DNA from 2 places in the Polaromonas sp. P4_F4 genome. Region 2 is predicted to be linked to the other one. Evidence: riboswitches for the same ligand, from Rfam matches in the RefSeq annotation. Region 2 holds a riboswitch; the other holds the start of a gene.
What was found. A riboswitch is a leader RNA that binds a small molecule or an ion and turns the genes downstream of it on or off. The one in region 2 is predicted to bind S-adenosylhomocysteine.
Positions count from the first base shown of each region.

Region 1: it holds a riboswitch for S-adenosylhomocysteine, as region 2 does, so the genes downstream of both, metH (methionine synthase) here and ahcY (adenosylhomocysteinase) in region 2, are expected to answer to the same signal.

Region 1 is NZ_JBFUJO010000012.1:1,180-11,929, forward strand. It holds gene AC1DUR_RS13840 (RecQ family ATP-dependent DNA helicase) at 1-1,122, opposite strand, end outside; gene AC1DUR_RS13845 (rhodanese-like domain-containing protein) at 1,214-1,606, opposite strand; gene AC1DUR_RS13850 (homocysteine S-methyltransferase family protein) at 1,832-2,878, shown strand; gene AC1DUR_RS13855 (cyclic nucleotide-binding domain-containing protein) at 2,950-3,588, opposite strand; S-adenosyl-L-homocysteine riboswitch at 3,622-3,714, shown strand; gene metH (methionine synthase) at 3,732-6,551, shown strand; gene AC1DUR_RS13865 (glycine zipper 2TM domain-containing protein) at 6,784-7,605, shown strand; gene AC1DUR_RS13870 (Crp/Fnr family transcriptional regulator) at 8,071-8,787, shown strand; gene AC1DUR_RS13875 (Crp/Fnr family transcriptional regulator) at 9,004-9,723, shown strand; gene AC1DUR_RS13880 (hypothetical protein) at 9,953-10,447, shown strand; gene AC1DUR_RS13885 (hypothetical protein) at 10,513-10,750, shown strand, end outside.
Region 2 is NZ_JBFUJO010000003.1:89,729-100,478, reverse strand. It holds gene AC1DUR_RS04815 (excinuclease ABC subunit UvrA) at 1-377, shown strand, start outside; gene AC1DUR_RS04810 (tripartite tricarboxylate transporter substrate binding protein) at 703-1,680, shown strand; gene AC1DUR_RS04805 (TetR/AcrR family transcriptional regulator) at 1,846-2,409, opposite strand; gene AC1DUR_RS04800 (MFS transporter) at 2,513-3,757, shown strand; gene AC1DUR_RS04795 (HAD-IIB family hydrolase) at 3,825-4,640, opposite strand; S-adenosyl-L-homocysteine riboswitch at 4,706-4,778, shown strand; gene ahcY (adenosylhomocysteinase) at 4,882-6,312, shown strand; gene AC1DUR_RS04785 (TlyA family RNA methyltransferase) at 6,514-7,527, shown strand; gene metF (methylenetetrahydrofolate reductase [NAD(P)H]) at 7,537-8,370, shown strand; gene AC1DUR_RS04775 (septal ring lytic transglycosylase RlpA family protein) at 8,548-9,159, shown strand; gene AC1DUR_RS04770 (TetR/AcrR family transcriptional regulator) at 9,221-9,946, shown strand; gene AC1DUR_RS04765 (alpha/beta fold hydrolase) at 10,033-10,750, shown strand, end outside.

The sequences.
Region 1 (10,750 bases), on a different contig from region 2:
CTCTTCGCTGGCGGCACCGCTGGTGTCTATCATGCGGCGCTGGTTCACCACGTCCTGCAGGCCGTAGACCATCCAGGCGTTGGCGGGCAGTCCATCACGGCCGGCCCGGCCCGTTTCCTGGTAGTAGCCCTCGATGTTTTTGGGCATGTCCAGGTGTGCGACAAAGCGCACGTCGGGCTTGTCGATGCCCATGCCGAAGGCAATCGTCGCCACCATGACGACGCCGTCCTCGCGCAGGAAGCGGTCTTGCCGCTGCTGGCGCAGCGAGGAGTCCAGCCCGGCGTGGTAGGCCAGCGCCTTCAGGCCGGCATCCTGCAGGGTTTCGGCGATTTCCTCCACGCGCTTGCGGGACTGGCAATACACAATGCCGGCCTCGCCCTCATGCTCGGACTCGATGAAGCGCAGCAGCTGGCGCGTCGGGTCGGCCTTTTCGACAATGGTGTAACGGATGTTGGGCCGGTCAAAGCTGCTGACAAACTCGCGCGCATCTTCGAGTTTGAGCCGCTCTATCATGTCCTGCCGGGTCAGCGCATCGGCGGTGGCTGTGAGCGCGATGCGCGGCACATCGGGAAAGGTCTCGTGCAGCAGGCTCAGGGAGCGGTATTCAGGCCGGAAATCATGGCCCCACTGGCTCACGCAATGCGCCTCGTCAATCGCAAACAGGCTGAGCAGGCCACGCTCGTGCAGCGAGGCCAGCAGGCCCTTCATGCGCGGCGTGTTGATCCGTTCGGGCGCCGCATACAGCAGCGTCAGTTCGTTGCGCAGCAGCTGCTTTTCAAGCTGGCTGCTTTCTTCAAAGCTTTGCGTTGAATTCAAAAACGCGGCGGACACGCCGGCCTCATGCAGCGCGCCGACCTGGTCATGCATCAGCGCAATCAACGGCGAAATCACCACCGTCACGCCGTGGCCGGCGTTTTGCCGCACGATGGCCGGAATCTGGTAACACAGCGACTTGCCGCCGCCGGTGGGCATCAGCACCAGCGCGTCGCCGCCTTGCACCACGTGATCCACGATGGCTTCCTGCGGGCCGCGGAAATCGGAGTAGCCAAAGACCTGACCCAGAACGTCCAACGGGGTCGGCCGCGATGAAGACCGGGATGAAGAAACAGGCAATGAAGACAAGAGGATGTTCAGGAGGCTGGGTTGCTATAAAAGTGATAGCCAATGGTTCAGATGAAGCCAAGGCTGGCGGCTGATTTGATGCCAAATGCAGCTACATCTGCTCCCAGGGCAGGCCGTCAAAGCGCCAGCCCGAGAGTGTTGACCTGCGAAACTGCTCGTCAAGCTCCCCTTCAAAGCCATGCACCACATGCTGCACGTCGGAAAATCCGGCGGCCTCCAGCGCCTTGCCGGCGTCCAGCGTGCGCTTGCCGGAGCGGCAGATCAGCAATACCGGCTGGGTTTTGCCGGTGGCCTCGCGAACCACAGCTTCGGCAAATTTCTGCGGATCAGGCTGCAGGTCGGGGTATTCATACCACGGCACATGGACCACACCGGGCGGGCGGCCGACATACAGCGACTCGATTTCCATGCGCACGTCCACGAACAGGGTGTCGGGGTGCGCCTGCAGCCAGGTCCAGGCTTCTTTGGGTTGGAGGTTTTTCATGTGCGGTGAGCCAATGCCCGCTATTGTCGTCTAAGGCCCCCACGTTCGCCCACTGCGTGTGGCTCTCAGCCCCCCCAAGGGGGCGCTGCGCCTGCGGTCTGGCGAAGCCAGTCCCGCGGCCCCGGCTGGTGCAGATCACTGTCGAAGGGTAGTGTGGCCCTGGCGGAAACCAGGGACGCTATTCGGGAGCCTGCTAAAAAAGCTGCCGCACCTTAAAATCGGGGCATGAAGCCCCTCATCTATACCCGCGGACAGCAACTGCCAGCCATCCTGGAACAACGCATCGCCATTCTCGACGGCGCGATGGGCACCATGATCCAGCGCTTCAAGTTGAACGAAGCCCAGTACCGCGGCGCGCGCTTCAAGGACTTTCACAAAGACGTCAAGGGCAACAACGAACTGCTCAGCCTGACCCGTCCCGACGTGATCCGCGACATCCATGAAGGCTACCTCGCCGCCGGCGCCGACATGATAGAGACCAACACCTTTGGCGCCACCACGGTCGCCCAGGCCGACTACGACATGGCGGACCTGGCCGTGGAGATGAACTACGAGTCGGCCCGCATCGCGCGTGCCGCCTGCGACAAGTTTTCCACGCCCGACAAACCGCGGTTCGTGGTGGGCGCCCTGGGCCCGACACCCAAAACCGCCAGCATCAGCCCCGACGTGAACGATCCGGGCGCGCGCAACACGAGCTTTGAAGAGTTGCGCAAGGCTTATTACGAGCAGACCGAAGCCCTTGTCAGGGGCGGCAGCGATGTGCTGCTGGTCGAAACCATATTCGACACGCTCAACGCCAAGGCGGCGCTGTTTGCGATCGACGAGTATTTCGACAACTCCGGCGAGTGCCTGCCCCTCATCATCAGCGGCACCGTCACGGACGCCTCGGGCCGCATTCTGAGCGGCCAGACCGTGACCGCCTTCTGGCACAGCGTGCGCCATGCCCGGCCGCTGGCGATCGGTCTCAATTGCGCGCTGGGCGCCACGCTGATGCGCCCCTATATCCAGGAGCTGGCCCGCGTGGCCGGCGACACCTTCATCAGCTGTTACCCCAATGCCGGCTTGCCCAATCCCATGAGCGACACCGGCTTCGACGAAACACCCGACGTGACCTCGCGCCTGCTGCGCGAGTTTGCCGATGAAGGGCTGGTCAATATCGTGGGCGGCTGCTGCGGCACCACGCCCGAGCATATCCAGGCCATTGCGAATGCGGTGGCGCCCCTGCCTTCACGGGCAGTCGCTTCCCGCTTCTTCTACCCCGAGGCGGCTTAGGCGGGCTTGGATCGCGGGCTGGCGGGCTCCGCGCTTTTTGCTTTTGTTCGCGTGAGGCGTCAGTCCGGGTGTCAGTCGTCCGGCAGCAGGTGGTCGATTTCCTGCTGCATGGCCTGCGTGAGCTGGCTGTATTTCTTGAGTTTTTCGGTGGCATCGCGCAGCCGCTCGGCAATCCGCAGCGAGACGGCAAACATCAGCTTGGCCGCCGTGCGGGGCTGGTCAGTGCTGAGTGTTCCGAGGGCGGCGCGCGACAAAACCGCGCACCGCACGTCGGTGCTGGCCGTGCAGGACGCCAGCCGGGCCCGGCCATCGACCAGCCCCATCTCGCCAACCAGGCTGCCTGGTCCCAGCACCGACACGGTGACGGGCGTGCGGCGGCTGACCATGATGCTTTCCACGGTGACCTCGCCCTCGAGCACCAGCAGCATGTAGTCGGTTTCGCTTTTGTCCCCTTCGGTGATGAAGGTGGTGCCCGCGGCAATTTTTTGCGGAACCATGTAGCTCACCACGGTGAGCGCCTCTTCGGGCGTGAGCTGCATCAGTGCCGTCGGCGCAATCAGCAGCCTGGCCGCCAGTTCGGCCGTGCTGGAGCCTTCAACCGCACGCATGCGTTCTTCCGGCCGCATCAGCTCGGGTGGACCGGTCGCCGCCTTTTTCTTGTCGCCAAACAGGGTTTCAAACATGGATTTTGCGGATTTATTGTGAGGCATGGCGCCGGCTGCTGCCTGCCCTTAAAATAATGGTAACCCAAGGAGCGTTGCAGCGAAGCATTCATTCGTCAGGCTTGGGTTACCGGCGCCTCCCCCGAGGCGCCGCAGTAACGACGCTCACCTTGAGCCCAAAAGGTGAGTGCATGTCCGAAATTCAAGATCCCATCGCTGTTCCTCCCATGAAACTGTCCGGCCTGGAGCCGGTGGCTATCGGGGAGGGCACGCTCTTTGTCAACATCGGCGAGCGTACCAATGTCACCGGCTCCAAGGCTTTTGCCCGCATGATTTTGAATGGCGAGTACGAGCAGGCCCTGGTCGTGGCGCGCCAGCAAGTGGAAAACGGCGCGCAAATCATCGACATCAACATGGACGAGGCCATGCTGGACAGCCAGGCCGCCATGGTGCGCTTTTTGAACCTGATCGCCAGCGAACCCGACATTGCCCGCGTGCCCATCATGATCGACAGCTCCAAGTGGAGCGTGATCGAGGCCGGCCTGCGCTGCATCCAGGGCAAGGGCATCGTCAACTCGATTTCCATGAAGGAGGGGCTGGAGCCCTTCAAGCACCAGGCCAAGCTGCTCAAGCGCTATGGCGCGGCGGCCGTGGTGATGGCATTTGACGAGCAGGGCCAGGCTGACACCTACCAGCGCAAAATTGAAATCTGCGAGCGTGCCTACCGCGTGCTGGTCGATGAGGTCGGTTTTCCGCCCGAAGACATCATCTTTGACCCCAACATCTTTGCCATTGCCACCGGCATTGAGGAGCACAACAACTACGCGGTCGATTTCATCAATGCCACACGCTGGATCAAGGCCAACCTGCCGGGCGCCAAGGTGTCGGGCGGCGTGTCCAACGTGAGTTTCAGCTTCCGCGGCAACGACCCGGTGCGTGAAGCCATTCACACGGTGTTTTTGTACCACGCGATCCAGGCCGGCATGGACATGGGCATCGTCAACGCCGGCATGGTCGGTGTGTATGACGACCTGGAGCCGACGCTGCGCGAGCGCGTCGAAGACGTGGTCCTCAACCGCCAGCCGGTTTACAAGCCGGGTGAGCCTGAACTCACACCCAGTGAGCGCCTCATCGAAGTTGCGGAGAGCGCCAAAAGCGGCGCCAGGGACGACAGCAAGAAAAACGAGTGGCGCGCGCTGCCGGTGCGCGAGCGCCTGTCGCACGCGCTGGTGCTGGGCATGAACGAGTTCATCACCGAAGACACCGAGGAAATGTGGCAGGCCATCAAGGCCGAGGGCGGGCGGCCGCTGCATGTCATCGAGGGCCCGCTGATGGACGGCATGAACGTGGTGGGTGACCTGTTCGGCCAAGGCAAGATGTTCCTGCCGCAGGTGGTCAAAAGCGCCCGGGTGATGAAGCAGGCGGTGGCGCACCTGCTGCCTTACATCGAAGCCGAGAAACTGCTGCTGGAAGCCGCCGGTGGAGACGTGAAGACCAAGGGCAAGATCATCATCGCCACCGTCAAGGGCGACGTGCACGACATCGGCAAGAACATCGTGACCGTGGTCTTGCAGTGCAATAACTTCGAAGTGGTCAACATGGGCGTGATGGTGCCCTGCCACGAAATTCTGGCGCGCGCCAAGGTCGAGGGCGCCGACATCGTGGGCCTGTCCGGCCTGATCACGCCCAGCCTGGAAGAGATGCAGTACGTCGCGGCCGAGATGCAGAAGGACGACCATTTCCGCATCAAGAAAATCCCGCTGCTGATAGGCGGCGCCACCACCAGCCGGGTGCACACGGCGGTGAAGATTTCCCCCCACTACGAGGGTCCTGTGGTCTATGTGCCCGATGCCTCGCGCAGCGTGAGCGTGGCGCAAAGCCTGCTGTCCGACCAGGCCACCAAATACATTGATGAGCTGAAGGCGGACTACGACAAGGTGCGCACCCAGCACGCCAACAAGAAGCAGACACCGATGTGGCCGCTGGCCAAGGCCCGCGCCAATAAAACGCCCATCGACTGGACAAGCTACACGCCGCCCGTGCCCAAGTTCATCGGCCGCCGTGTGTTCAAAAACTTCGACCTGGCCGAGCTTGCGCAGTTCATCGACTGGGGCCCGTTTTTCCAGACTTGGGACCTGGCGGGCCCGTTCCCGGCCATCCTGAAGGACGAGGTGGTCGGTACCGAGGCGGTGCGGGTGTATGCCGACGCGCAACGCATGCTCAAGCGCCTGATCGAGGGCCGCTGGCTCACCGCCAGCGGGGTGATCGGCCTGTATCCTGCCAACAGCGTGGGCGACGACATCGAGATTTACACCGATGAGTCGCGCAGCGAGGTGGCCATGACCTGGTACGGCCTGCGTCAGCAGGCGGAGAAAACCGCGGTGGACGGCGTGATGCGGCCCAGCCGCTGCCTGGCCGACTTTGTCGCACCCAAGGTGCTCGCGCCTGATGTGATGGCCGCTCGCGCAGCTGCTGTTTCGGATTCGGGCCAGAAAGACACTCGAATTGCCGACTACATCGGCCTCTTTGCCGTCACCGCCGGCCTGGGCGCCGAGAAGAAGGAGAAATACTTTCTGGACGACCATGATGACTACTCGTCCATCATGCTCAAGGCGCTGGCTGACCGGCTGGCAGAAGCATTTGCCGAGGCCATGCACCAGCGTGTGCGCAAGGATTTGTGGGGTTATGTGCCGACCGAGTCGCTGGGCGCGGAAGCGCTGATCGCCGAAAAATACCAGGGCATCCGCCCGGCGCCCGGTTACCCGGCCTGCCCGGACCACAGCGTCAAAGGTGACATGTTTGCCTTGCTCAAGGCGGGCGAGGTGGGCATGGCCCTCACCGAGAGCCTGGCCATGACACCGGCGGCCAGCGTCAGCGGCTTTTACCTGAGCCATCCTGAAAGCACGTATTTCAACGTGGGCAAGATCGGCGACGACCAGCTGCAGGATCTGGCCCGGCGGCGCGGTGCAAAAGCGGAAGAATTGCAACGCTTGCTGGCGCCCAATTTGTGAGGCGGCCGGGCCGGCAAGGACGGCCGGCTCCCGGCTGCGCTCCCACCCTCCTGTTTACCGTGTGTTTACCGCCGCATTGCCTGCATTTACAAAAAAACACGTGTCGTTGGCGCGGTCTGTGTACCTTTAGGCTGTCTCGGACGTTCATGAGTGAGCGGCGACAAGGGCACCAGCTTGCGTTCATGCAGGTTGCTGCCGTCCCGGGACTTTTTAACAAATGAAGGGATACCCCATGAACACCTCCGTCGATAACCTCCAGCCCGGCCAGCAACCTGCCTCGTCTGGCAGCAAGCCCCTGTGGGCCGCGATCGGCATACTCGGTGTGGCGGTGCTCGGCATGGGCGCCACCATGCTATACAACCAGCGTGCCCAGCCCCCTGCTGCCACTGTGGCGGCTGTGGCGACGCCTCAGGCCCCGGCTGCACCGCAGCTGGCCGGGCCTGCTGCTTCCACCAATGCAGCCGACGACCTGATTGAAAAGCCGGCGGCTGCACCCGCCAAGCCTGCCGCCGCGCCCGCACCGGCCAAAAAAGTGGTCAAACCCCAACCCAAACCGGCTCCAGCACCGAGCTACTCAGGCGTTTCGCCCGCGCCGTCTGCCGCACCGGCCCCCGTCATGGCGGCCGCCGCACCGGCCGTGTGCGCGGTGTGTGGTTCCGTTGAATCGGTCACGCCGGTGGTACGTTCCGCCAAGCCGGCCGGCCCCGGCGTGGGCGCCGTGGCTGGTGGGGTGCTGGGCGCCGTGCTGGGCAACCAGGTGGGGCATGGCGGCGGACGGACTGCCGCCACCATCCTGGGCGCGGTCGGCGGCGGCTTTGCCGGCAATGCGATAGAAGGCCAGGTACGCAAGGAAACTGTCTACCAGGTCGGCGTGCACATGGAAGACGGTTCGCGCCGCACCGTGGAAGTGGCGCACGCGCCCGCAGTTGGCAGCCGTGTGACCGTGGAAGGCGCAACCCTGCGCACCAGCGATGGCGCAACCTACGGCCCCAAGCCGCCACCGGCGCCGGTGGCCGCGCAGCCTGCACTTTCCCCGGAGTATCAGGGGCGTTGACCGAGCCTGACAGGCTTCTGAACAGCCTGACGGCGAGATCGGTGGCAATCCTGGCCATCTGACAGACCTGCAAGCCATCCCCGCGCCAGGCGAAAGCTGCCCTCAGCTTTCGCCTGGCGCTTTTTTTTGTGTCCGCTGGACGGCGTCAGACATCAAGCACATCAGTCCGGCCAGGCTGTTGACAAAGCCAATTTTTAGCAGTATTACCCTCAAAAACAGCTTCAGTTTTGGCGGGTTGCGCCCGGATTGAGCCAGCGTAACCCGAGTCCGATTGGAGAGCGCTTTTTTCCGGCTGCCTGATCTCTTCTCTTGTATGTTCGTTATCGAACATATAAAGTCGAATTGGCGACTTGTATGTGCGCTATCGAACATACAACATGGGTCTGGCTGCATATAGTCCAAGGCGCTACCAAAACCTCTGCGAGAGGTAGTTTTCGAAGTCAGACCCCGCCCCGGAGTTTTGTGATGGCTATTTCCCCCGACCCCCAAAAAAACCAGCTGCTCGCCGCCCTGCCAGACGCCGAGTGGAAGCGCTGGCTGCCACAACTGGAAGTTGTCGAAATGCCGCTGGGCCAGGTGCTGTACGAGTCGGGTGGCACATTGAGCCACGTGTATTTTCCAACGACAGCCATCGTCTCCTTGCTGTATGTGATGGAAAACGGCGCTTCGGCCGAGATCGCCGTCGTGGGCAACGAGGGCGTCGTCGGCATTTCGCTGTTCATGGGCGGCGAGTCCACGCCCAGCCGTGCGGTGGTGCAAAGCGCTGGCCAGGGTTTTCGGCTGAAGGCGCAGTTGATGAGGGACGAGTTTAAGAAAGCGCCGGTGCTGCACCTGATGCTGCGCTATACCCAGGCGCTGATCACGCAGATGGCGCAAACCGCGGCGTGCAACCGCCACCATTCGCTGGACCAGCAGCTGTGCCGCTGGCTGCTGCTGAGCCTGGACCGCCTGCAGGGCAACGAGTTGGTGATGACGCAGGAGTTGATCGCCAACATGCTCGGCGTGCGCCGCGAAGGCGTGACGGAGGGCGCGCTCAAGCTGCAAAAGGCCGGGCTGATCAGCTATGCGCGCGGCCGCATCTCCGTGCTGGACCGCCAGGGGCTGGAGCAGCGCACCTGCGAGTGTTATGCGGTGGTCAAGAAGGAGTACGACCGCCTGCTTCCCCAGCGGCTGGCGGCTTGAGGTCTGGGGCGGGTGCCGGCTTTCGGCCCGGCCCCGGCTGCCTGGCGCTTCGGCCGTGGCCACACCCTGGCACATCGCGCCGTGTGTGCGCTGGCATACAGTGGCGCGGCGGTGCGTGGCGCATACTCGGTACATCGACCTACACTGCATCTCGCAGCAGCGCGCCATGCTCGCCCCCGACACCTGAGAGGGCCGGCAGCACACCGGAGAGCCATTTTGGCCACCGTCCAGAACCATCTGATCGAGCGGCTTCCCCGCAAGGACCGCGTGCGGCTGCTGGCCATTTGCGAGCCCGTCCAGCTGGTGCTGTCCGAAGTGCTGTGCGAGCCCGGCACGCCAACGCGCCATGTCTACTTTCCCACCGAGGGCTTTATTTCGCTGGTGGCGCTGCTTGACGGCAGCCCCGGCGTGGAAGTGGGCATGGTGGGCCGCGAGGGCATGCTGGGCGCGCAGGTGGCCCTGGGCGTGGTCACCTCGCCCTTGCATGCGCTGGTGCAAGGCCCGGGTGCGGCCTGGCGCATAGGCACCGGCGCCTTCCGCAAAGAGCTCGCAGGCAGTGCGGCACTGCAGCGCGGCCTCAATCGCTACCTCTATGTGCTCATGGCCCAGCAGGCCGCATCGGCTGCGTGCCTGCGCTTTCACCTGATCGGCCCGCGCCTGGCGCGCTGGCTGCTGATGACCCAGGACCGTGCCCACTCCGACAGTTTTCATGTTACGCAAGCCTTTCTCGCCTACATGCTCGGTATGCGCCGCGTCGGCGTCACGGCGGCTGCCGGTGCTTTGCAGCGCAGCGGCCTCATCGAATACCACCGCGGCGACTTCAGGGTGCTGGACCGCAGCGGGCTCGAAGCCGCGGCATGTGGCTGTTATGCCGCTGGGCGGCAGTCCTATGCCGAACTGCTGGACGTCTCATCCCGTCGCCCCACAGGGCTTTAATGGCTGGTCCAGCGACGCTCGGCGGCTCCCTGAAAAGACGGTCGCCATTGCGGGGAGGGAGGCGAGCATCCGGGTTTGCCTGTTCCCGGTTTTGTTCGTTAGCGCACCGACGCACGAATCGCGACTTGCTATAAGAAACCAGTGCGATATTGCCAGCCGTGTACCTGGTCGAGGCACCTGACCGCTGTTGCAGCGTGATGAATCAACCTAACTTAGTACGAGGTGTGCCATGATCCACACAAAACCTGATCGGGCACCCGGGGCCGCGAACCTGGCGTACCTGGCGTCGACCATGCCGATTTCCGGGGGGCTCGGGCCAGACTCAAGGAATCACTACGCCGGAGCTGCCGCCGCGATCAACATCTCTTTCGCCTGTGCCAGGGGCCATGACGCTGACACAGACACAGACACAGGCGACGCTGTTGCCTTACTGGCGGCAAGCGCATTGCTGACCGGGCAGTCGCGTGAGATCGCGAACGATGACTGGGACGCCATGTTCCGCGCCGTCGAATCAAGGCTGAGGCAAACGGTAGGCGAGCGGCTGGCCGTCGTCACCGGGCCGCAGCCGCAACATGCAGCGGGTCGGGTTCAGGCCATTGTGCTGGAATGTGTGGAGGCGCTGGAGCAATTGCACACGGCGCTGATGCTGGAACGCGATCGCTGCGGCCAGCTGGAACGGGAGCTGGCCCTCCTGAATGGTTCAGCGGCCCGGCCGCTTCTCTGAGCCGCAGCCTGTCCCGGGCGATCCGGTCACGCACCACGCACTGAAATCACGGGAATCGCTGAGCCATGGGTACATCGATTGAGCAGGTGACGCAGGCGCCGGATGAAAAAAACGCCGGTCTCGCTGGCGATCGCGATTTCGCAGCGGTGCGTGCAGGGTGTCAGGCCTCAGGTGGGGCGGTGCGCGAGAGCGATCTCGCCGGCTGGCTGGAGAAGCGCCAGCTTGGAAATGCTGTGAGCCTGGCAAAGCTGATCATCTCGGGCAATATTTTTGGTTTTGAATGGCAGGGCAACTTCTGGATTC
Region 2 (10,750 bases):
CGCCGACGCTGTCGGGCGGCGAAGCCCAGCGCATCAAGCTGGTGACGGAGTTGAGCAAAGTGCGCGACGACATCACGCGGCGCGGCCAGAAGGCGCCGCACACGCTTTACGTGCTGGACGAGCCCACGGTGGGCCTGCACATGGCCGACGTCGAAAAGCTGATCCACGTGCTGCATCGGCTGGTGAACGGCGGCCACAGCGTGGTGGTCATCGAGCACGACCTGGACGTGGTGGCCGAAGCCGACTGGGTGATTGACCTGGGTCCCGACGGCGGTGACGCGGGCGGGCAGGTCGTCGCATCGGCGCCGCCGGAAGCCGTCGTGAAGCTGGGCACGCACACCGGGAAAGCCTTGCAAAGTGTGTTGGAAAGGGGTTGAACACCCCCGTCCAGGCTCACTGCGTGTAGCCTGTTCCCCCCTCAAGGGGGCGGCGCCTGCGGTCTGGCTAAGCCAGTCCCGCGGCCCCTGCTGGTGGAAGGCGGACGTGCGATGTTGCGTGTATGATTGCTATTAAATTTGTAGCTGCTTACGCTCGTTGGCATTGGTGTGTAGCCCTGTTTGATGCCTGAAAAGTGCCTTTTTCAGGCGCTTTCGGGCCCTGCAACGCAGGTGACAGTCCTTCAGGTGTTGCCCTGATGCGCCGGGGGCCTGGCGCACGCATGATGGCGGCAGATAAACCATGCCATCACTTCGGGAGCCCCTTATGCAACGCCGCCAATTACTGCAAACCGCCGCCGCGCTGGCCACGCCCACCCTGGCCGCGCTGGGTGCTGCGCAGGCCCAGGTCTCCAGCTTTCCGGTCCGGCCCATCAAGCTGATCGTCGCCTTCCCGGCGGGCGGGCCGACCGACATCACCATGCGCTCGCTGGCCGACAATGCCTCGAAAATCCTCGGGCAGCCGGTGATCGTGGAAAACAAACCCGGCGCCGGCGGAACCCTGCCGGCCCAGCAGTTGCAAACCTCGGCGCCCGACGGCTACACGCTGGCGCAGATTCCGCTGGGCGTGTTCCGCCTCGGCTACACCACCAAGATCAACTGGGACCCGGTCAAGGACCTCAGCTACGTTATCAATGTGACCGGCTACGCCTTCGGCATCGTGGTGCCGGCAGACAGCCCCTTCAAGACCTGGGCAGACTTTGTCGCTTACGCCAAGGCCAACCCCGGCAAGCTGACCTACGGCTCCACCGGCACGCTGACCAGCCCGCACCTGACGACCGAGCTGATAGCGCAAAAGGCCGGCATCGAACTGCAGCACGTGCCCTACAAAGGCAGCGCCGACCTGATGCTGGCCCTGGTGAGTGGTCAATTGATGGCAGGTGCCGACAGCACCGGTTTTGCGCCGCAGGTCGAGGCCGGCAAGCTGCGCGTGCTCAACACCTGGGGAGAGAAGCGCCTCGACAAATTCCCCAATGCGCCCACGCTGAAGGAGCTGGGCTACGACATCGTGCAGAACTCGCCCTTCGGCATAGGCGCGCCCAAGGGCACGCCGCCCGAGGTGGTCAAGCGCCTGCACGACGCGTTCAAGAAGGCGATGGAGGAACCCAGCTACGTCGCCGCCCTGGGCCGCTACGACATGCTGCCCAACTACATGAGCTCGGCCGAATACACGAAGTTCGCGCAGGACACGGTCGGCCGGGAGAAGGTCTTGATCGACAAGCTCGGGTTGGCCAAGCCCAACTGAACTGGCGCACCTCCTATCGGGACTCACTGCGTGTCGTCCCTGGGACGGTGCCAGTGGCCCGGTCTGATCCAGTGGAGGCCGCGGAACCGGCTTTGCCGGGCCGCAAGCCTCGTCCCCTGCAAGGGGAAAAGAGGCTACACGAAGTGAGCCTCGATAGGGGTGTGTCTAATCCACAAGCGCAAACAGCTCGTCGGCCAGTTGGTCGGCCAACGCCGGCTCGACGCCGGAGCCAAAGATCAGCCGGTAAATGATGGGGGCCATCATGTGGTCCAGCACCTGCTGCACGCTGGGTGTGGCGTCGCCGCGCGCCTGGGCCCGGTTCACCAGCACGGTGGCTTCGGCGCGGCGGTTTTTCAGGCAGTTGGTCTCTTCCGATCCGGCCAGCGCGGCCGCCGCCTTCAGCATCGAGGTGTTGCCGGGCTTGTTGAGGTGGGTGATCAGCCCCCGGGCCCAGGCCGCGAGTTCGGCTTTCAGGTTGCCCGTCTCGGGCAGCGGGCGGTTCGGGTCCAGCCGCTCGGTCGCGGTTTCGCCCAGCAGGCCGTTCACGTCGCCCCAGCGCCTGTAAATGCTGGAGGCGCTGACGCCGGCGCGCTCGGCCACGGCCGGCACGGTGACCTTGTCGCGGCCTTCCTGGGCAATCAGTTCTTCCAGCGCCTTGCGCACCACGGACTGCACCTGCGCGCTGCGGCCGCCGGGGCGTTTGGTCTGGGGCGTCGTGGGGGTATTCATGCGGTGATTCTAGCTTAAAGCAACGATGTTTGCGTTAATTTTAAACTCGGCGTAGAATTCACAAACGCAAATAAATTTGCTTTAAGAAAGTTGAGCGTTTCCCATGACCGCACCCGCCGCCCCCTCTTTGCAACCCTCTTCATCCTCCGCCGCTCGCTGGCAACTGCCGCCGGCAGCCGCCTTCCCGCTGCTGGCGATCCTCCTGTTCGCGTTTTTTGTGGCGGGTAGCGCGCCGTCGCCGCTGTTTGTCGTGTTCCAGCAGCAGTGGGGCTTTTCGCCGGCGCTGCTGACGGTGGCGTTCGCGATTTATGCGATTGCGCTGCTGGCCTCGCTGCTGGTGGCCGGCTCGCTGTCCGACCACATCGGCCGGCGCCCCGTGGTGTTTGTCGCCCTGCTGCTGCAGGCCGGCGCGATGCTGACCTTTTTGCTGGCCGAGGGCATAGGCGGCATCATCGCGGCGCGCGTCGTCCAGGGCATTGCGACCGGCATGGTCAGCGGCGCACTGACGGCGGCGGTGGTGGAAGCGGCCCCGGCGTCGCAAAAACGGCTGGGCGCGATGATAGGCAGCGTCTCGCCGCTGGCGGGGCTGGCCGTGGGCGCCTTGCTGACAGGCATCGCCGTCAAGCTCGCGCTGCATCCGGTGCCGCTGGTGTTCGGCGTGCTGGCCGCCATCTGCGTGACGGGTGCGGTGGCCACGCTGTTCCTCCCTGAAAGCGTCACGCCGCGCCCCGGCGCGCTGGCCTCGCTGGTGCCGCGCATTTCGGTGCCGGTGCAGGCGCGTGCCGAGTTTGTGCGCGGGGTGCCGACCATGCTGGCGGTATGGTCGCTCGCGGGCCTGTACCTGTCGCTGGTGCCTTCGGTGCTGCAGCAAATCTTCGGCATCCACAACGGCATCGTCAACGGCTTGGCCATTGCCACATTCTTCGGCCTGGGCGCCGTTTCACCCACGCTGTTGAGGCGCCTGGCTCCCGCGCGCATGAGCGCCGTCGGTATGAGCTGGCTCGCCCTGGGCGCCGGCCTGGTGGCCGTGTCGCTGGCCGTCCATTCGGTGGGCCTGTTTTTTGCGGGAACGGCGCTGGCCGGTTTCGGCGGCGGCTCGGCTTTCTCCGCGCAGGTGCAGACGCTGGCGCCGCTGGCGCAGCCGCAGCAGCGGGCGGAGTTGTTTGCCGCGCTCTATGCCACCAGCTATCTCGCCTTCAGCGTGCCCGCCATGCTGGCCGGCCGGCTGATCGCGCCGCTGGGCCTGCCGGCCACGGTCGAGGGTTACGCCGCGCTGGTGTTGGCGGTGGCCGGCCTGGGCGCGTGGCTGCGCTGGGCGTCGCTGCGCCGCGCGGCCGCCCTCCGCTAATCCGGCAGGGGCCGCGGATCGGGCTTTGCCCGGCCGCAGGCGCCGTCCCCTGCAAGGGGAGGGGACGCTACACGAAGTGAGCGTCAGCAGGGGTGAGCAAAATCTTTACCACTTCGGCAAAGCCCGCGCCACGCTCGCCGCGCGTCACATAGCGCGGCAGGTGCGTCAACTGCGGCACAAAGCGCGCGATGTTGGCCACGCCCACGCTGTTGGCGAACGTCTTGAACATCAGCTGGTCGTTGGTCGAATCGCCCACATAGACCCATTGACCCATCTCGGCGTCCAGGTCGCGCTGCCAGAGTTCACGAACAATCCAGCGCGCGCCTTCAAGCTTGTTGTGGCCGCCATACCAGCCGTTGATGTGGATGCTGCTCACGGTGGCGTGCATGCCTTCGCTCTTCATCAGCGCCACGACGGTGGCGATCTGCGCGTCGCTGAGCTGCGTGAACTCGCTGTGGTCGATGGCGATGTCGGTTTCCCGGCCTGGCGAGTCGGTGGCGCGGTGGATGCCGGGCAGCTCCCGCTCAATGCGCGCCAGCACGGCCTGCATGCGGGTGAAGTTGGCTGCACGCGTGGCCGCATTCTGCTGGTAGATTTTTGAGAGCGGCCGCGGCGCGGCGCTTTGGGCATCCGGCAGCAGCGCCACTGCCCCGTTTTCCGCCACGATGGCATCGACCGGCCAGCTTGCCGCGAAAGGCTCGCTCCAGCCCACTGGCCGTCCGGTGATCGCCACCACCTTGAGCCCGGCGGCTTTCAATTGAGCCAAGCCCTCCAGCGCATCAAGGGTAATCGCCCCTTCGGTGGTCAGGGTGTCATCGATGTCGGTGAAAACGCCGGAGATCAGGCGGCGCTCGTCTGCGGGCCAGTTGTCGAGTTCTTGCATCGTGAAATTTTCGCATGCCGATTCCAGGCGCTGGTGCGGTGCGGCCGGCTTCGGTACAATGGCGGATTCCTGAGGAGCGTTGCAACCCACACCACGTGGACCAGGCTCAGGACTTCATTGCAACCACGCTCACCCGCAAGTGCTCTCTCAAGCCGGGTGAATGACTGAATTCCCCCACTGCTTCGAAAGCGCCTTGCCCGTGGCGATTTTGCCCAGTTGACGTTTGAATTTGGAGAACCGTATGAGCGCTGTCCTGAAACCTTCCACCGACTACACCATTGCCGATATCTCGCTTGCCGCCTGGGGCCGCAAGGAACTGAACATCGCGCAGACCGAAATGCCCGGCCTGATGGCCATCCGCGAAGAATTCGCCAAAGCCCAGCCTTTGAAGGGCGCGCGCATCACCGGTTCACTGCACATGACCATCCAGACCGGCGTGCTGATCGAAACGCTGCAGGCTCTGGGCGCCGAAGTGCGCTGGGCTTCGTGCAACATCTTCTCGACGCAAGACCACGCCGCCGCCGCGATTGCCGCCGCCGGCACGCCGGTGTTCGCCATCAAGGGCGAAACCCTGGCCGACTACTGGGACTACACCCACAAGATCTTCGAATTCAACGGCGCCAAGGGCACGCCTGAAGAAGGCCCGAACATGATCCTGGACGACGGCGGCGACGCCACGCTCCTGATGCACCTGGGCACCAAGGCCGAAAAAGACGCCAGCTTGATTTCCAAGCCTACGAGCGAAGAAGAAATCTGCCTGTTCAACTCGATCAAGGCCAAGCTCGCGCAAGACCCGACCTGGTACAGCCGCCGCCTGAAAAACATCATCGGCGTGACCGAAGAAACCACCACCGGCGTGCTGCGCCTCAATGAAATGTCTGCCAAGGGCACGCTGGCCCTGCGCGCCATCAATGTCAACGACTCGGTCACCAAGTCCAAGTTCGACAACCTCTACGGTTGCCGCGAGTCCTTGGTCGACGCCATCAAGCGCGCCACCGACGTGATGGTGGCCGGCAAGGTGGCTTGCGTGGCCGGTTACGGCGACGTGGGCAAGGGCTCGGCCCAGGCCCTGCGTGCCCTGAGCGCCCAGGTCTGGGTGACCGAGATCGATCCCATCAACGCCCTGCAGGCCGCGATGGAAGGCTACAAGGTCGTGACCATGGAATACGCCGCCGACAAGGCCGACATTTTTGTGTCGGCCACCGGCAACAAGAACGTCATCACCTACGACCACATGGCGAAGATGAAAGACCAGGCCATCGTCTGCAACATCGGCCACTTCGACAACGAAATCGACGTCGCCTCGCTGGAAAAATGCACCTGGGAAGAGATCAAGCCGCAAGTCGACCACGTGATCTTCCCCGACGGCAAGCGCATCATCCTGCTGGCCAAGGGCCGCCTGGTGAACCTGGGCTGCGGCACCGGCCACCCCAGCTTCGTGATGTCGTCCAGCTTCGCCAACCAAACCATTGCGCAGATCGAGCTGTTCACCAAGCAGGCCGACTACGAAGTGGGCAAGGTCTATGTGCTGCCCAAGCACCTCGATGAAAAAGTGGCGCGCCTGCACCTGAAGAAAGTCGGCGCGATGCTGACCGAGTTGAGCGACGAGCAGGCGGCTTACATCGGCGTGTCGAAGGCCGGCCCGTACAAGGCCAACACCTACCGTTATTAAGCGACAGCATTACTCCCTCTCCCCCTGGGAGAGGGCAGGGGTGAGGGCTGGCGGCGCCAGTCGTCAAGCGAGTCTTTTTAAGGCCGCCGGCCCTCACCCCAACCCTCTCCCAAAGGGAGAGGGGGCAAGACAGGGCCCTCTGGGCAAGACAAGGCCTCCGCCTGAATGTTTTCGGGCGTGGGGTTCACTCCATGGAGCTACATGCGCGCTGACTTATTTCTCGTCGAACACGGCTTTGCCACCACCCGCTCTCAGGCCCAGCGCCTGATTGCTTCGGGCGTGCAGTGGCGCGCAGAAGAAGACGGCGCGTGGAAAAAGGTTGCCAAAAACGGCGATGAAGTGCCGGACGGCGCCGAGCTGCAGGTGCTCGACAACACCGAGGCCAAATACATCTCGCGCGGCGGCCTGAAGCTTGAAGGGGCGCTGAAAAGCACCGGTGTTGATGTCGCCGGTCTGCGCTGCCTGGACATCGGCCAGTCGACCGGCGGCTTTACCGACTGCCTGCTGCAGCACGGTGCGGCGCAGGTGGTGGGCGTGGACGTGGGCCATGGCCAGCTGCACGCCAGCATGCGCGCTGACCCGCGGGTCGTCTGCATCGAAGGCGTCAATGCCCGCTCCATGACGGTGATGGACCTGATCGCTGGTCCTGCCCATGAAGCGGGGGCTGATGAGGGCGAATTTGATGATGATGATGATGATGATGATGAAGCCGGGCTGGAGGCGGAGACCCCCGTCGAGGCGGACTTTGACTTCCTGACGGGTGACTTGTCCTTCATTTCGCTCACGCTGGTGCTGCCCGCCGTGGTGCGCCTGCTCAAGCCCGGCGGCGATGTGCTGATGCTGGTCAAGCCGCAGTTTGAGTTGCAGCCCGGCCAGATTGGCAAGGGTGGCATTGTGCGCGAAGCGGCGCTGTTCGAGTTTGTGGAAAAGCGCCTGCGCGATGCTTGCGTTGCGCTGGGGCTGGACGTCAAGGCCTGGCTGGCATCGCCGATTGACGGCGGTGACGGCAACCGCGAGTTTTTCATCCATGCGGTCAAAGGCCACGACAACGCCGGCGAGAGCCAGCCGCTGCCCGCTGCCCCGCAACGCAAGGCGCCCAAGCGCCTTCCGCGCGCTGCCTCGCGCGAACCGCATGAAGACCCGGAAGCCGCCCATGCGGGCCAGCCGGGACCGGCGCGCGGCAAGCGGCGCGACAAGAAAACCGACAACGATTGAGATCTTGCGATGAACCTTCCCATCAGTTTTGAATTCTTTCCTCCCAAGACGCCTGAGGGCGCAGACAAGCTGCGCGTGACCCGCCAGGCCCTGTACGCGCACAAGCCGGAGTTCTGCTCCGTGACCTTTGGCGCCGGCGGCTCCACGCAAGACGGCACCTTTGGCACCGTCAAGGAAATCCTGGACGAAGGCGTGATCGCAGCCTGTCATTTCTCGTGCATTGGCGCGACCAAGGGCACGGTGCGCCAGCAACTGGCGACCCTGCGGGCCATGGGCGTGAAGCACCTGGTCGCCCTGCGCGGTGACATGCCCAGCGGCTACGGCATCGGCGGCGAGTTTCATTACGCCAGCGACCTGGTGACTTTCATCCGTGAAGAAACCGGAGACGCTTTTCACATTGAAGTGGCGGCTTACCCCGAGGTCCACCCGCAGGCCAAGTCGGCCGATGCCGACCTGCAGGCTTTTGGCACCAAAGTCAGGGCCGGCGCCAATTCGTCCATCACCCAGTACTTTTTCAACGCGGACGCCTACTTTCGGTTTGTGGACGATGTGCGCAAACTTGGCCTTGATGTGCCGGTGGTGCCCGGCATCATGCCCATCACCAGCTCCACGCAGCTCATGCGCTTTTCCGATGCCTGCGGCGCGGAAATCCCCCGCTGGATCCGCCTGCGGCTGCAGGGCTTCGGCGACGACACGGCGTCCATCAAGAGCTTTGGCCTCGACGTGGTCACCGAACTGTGCGACCAGCTCTGCACGGCTGGCGTGCCCGGCATTCATTTTTATACGATGAACCAGGCCGCTGCGACGACGGAGATCCTTCGGCGTTTGCAGTACAAGGCCTGATGGCTAGTGCAGTGTTGCATGCTTGATGGGACCAATAAAAGCGATGGATTTTGGGTCAGGGCAAGGCGCAAACCACAGCGATACCCGCAGGTATCGCGCGGATTTGTAACGCTGCCATGGCGCAAAAGACGCGGTTTTATGTTCCAGATAGCGTGCAACACTGCACTAGGTAAGCCTGTGCACCAGAGCGCTATCAGGGTCTGGATTGTTGCAAGCCTGCTGGCCGTGCTGGCGGGCTGTGCGACAGCCCCGCCGGCACAGCCGCCTGCGAGCGTTCCACCCGGCCCGGCCGCCAGGCCTGCCGTCACTGCTCCGACGGCACCGGCAGACCCGATGGGGGGGCCTGGGCCGGTCAACATGTCCGTGGCACCCGAGCCGGAGTTGCTGGGCGGCGAGGTGCCCCGCGAACTCGAGCGCGGCCAGGCATCGTGGTACGGGCCGCGCTTTCATGGCCGCCGCACGGCCAGCGGCGAACGCTACGACATGCATGCGCTGACGGCAGCCCACAAGACCTTGCCCTTCGGCACGCTGGTGCGTGTGCGCAGCCTGGTGACCGGGCGCGAGGTCGAGGTGCGCATCAACGACCGCGGCCCCTTCGGCGCGGGCCGGGTCATCGATGTGAGCCGCGCCGCGGCCGAGGCCCTGGGCATGATGGGGCTGGGCGTGAAAGACGTGCTGCTGCTGGTGCCGGAATCCACGCCGATGGCCGAGGCGCCAGTGCCACCGGTGGCCAAAAAGCGCCGCGCGCGCAAGATGCGCCAGGGCCGGTCAGCGGGCAACGCCCTGTAGCGGGGCTTTTGGGCTCCTGGCTGCCGCGTCCCGCAGCGCGCGAGTGCGCTACATTTTGAACATGACGAGCAAAGCAAAAGAAGCCAGACCCCGGCCCACGCGCAACGACGCGCAGCGCCAGTCCATCCTGGACGCGGCGTCCCTGCTGTTTATCGAAAAAGGTTTCGGCGGGACCAACATCAATGACATCGCGGACGCGGTCGGTGTCAGCCGAACGGCGCTTTATTACTACTTCCCCAGCAAGGAGTCGATGCTGGAAGCGCTGACCGAAGAAGTCACCGAAAAAGCCAGCCTGCTCGCCGCCAGTGTTTCGGAGCGCGATCTCCTGCCGCCGCGGGATGCGCTGCGGCAGCTGATCCTGCAGCATGCGGGCCTCATTCTTTCGCATCCGCTGCAGTTCCGGGTGGTGGAGCGCAGCGAGAGCAACCTGCCCGAGCCGCACCGGGCGGCGGCCGAGGCGGCCCGCCGCGCGGTGCTGGAGCACTTTGTGCGCGTGATCCAGCGCGGGATCGACGAAGGCCAGTTTCGCGACACCAACGCCCACATCGCCGCGTTTTCGATCATCGGCATGTGCAACTGGTGCGCCTGGTGGTTCGACGCCAAAGGCAATGTGCCGGCCAGCGGCGTGGCCGAGTCCATCGCCGACTTCAGCCTGCGTGCGCTGTTGCCCGACCACGCGCAACGCGCACGTGCAGGGTCGGTGGAAGAGGCGGTCAGCCAGATGCGCGATGCGCTGACCGCTTTCGACAACCACCTGAAAAAGAAGCCGTTCCGGCATTCGGGTTAACACTAACGTCAAATAATTGACACTACTGTCAAATATCCCTATCATTGGTTCAAATCAATGACGGGGGCCGCGCTGCGGCTTGACAGATGACAGCAACCGATCCAGGCAAAACCGCGAGCACCGCGAACACCGCGTCACTGCCCGCCTCACAGGCGACCGCGGGATTTCTGAATACCGACTGGAACCCGCGCGATGTGCCGCAAGGCACGCGCACGACCAATGTGGTGTTGCGCACCGCCGATGGCGCCGCCACCAGCGGCTCGCTGTACCAGCCCGCCACGCCGAGCGACACCGTCGTGTGCGTCATGCACCCGCGGGAATTCATGGCCTGCCATTACCTCATCCCGGACATCGTCGGGGCGGGTTACGCCGCCTGGTCGCAGGCGCCGCGCTCGGTCGGTAACGACCTGCGGCTTGAGCACGAATTTGCATTGCACGACGTGGCCACCGGCCTGGCCTATCTCCGGTCGCGCGGCTTCAGGCGCATCGTGCTGCTGGGCAATTCAGGCGGCGCCGGCCTGTATGCCTTCTATGCGCAGCAGGCCGCATTGCCGCGCGAGTCGCGCATTGCCAAAACCCCCGGCGGCAAGCCCACCCAGCTGGCAGAGCTCAACATGCCCGTGCCCGATGGCATGGTGTTCATCGGTCCGCACCCGGGGCAGGGCGCGCTGCTGATGAACTGCATCGACCCTTCGGTGGCCGACGAAAATGATGCGCTGTCGGTTGACGCCTCGCTCGACCCGCTCAACCCGGCGAACGGCTATGCCGGCCCGAAAGCCACGCGCTATGCACCGGAGTTTGTGG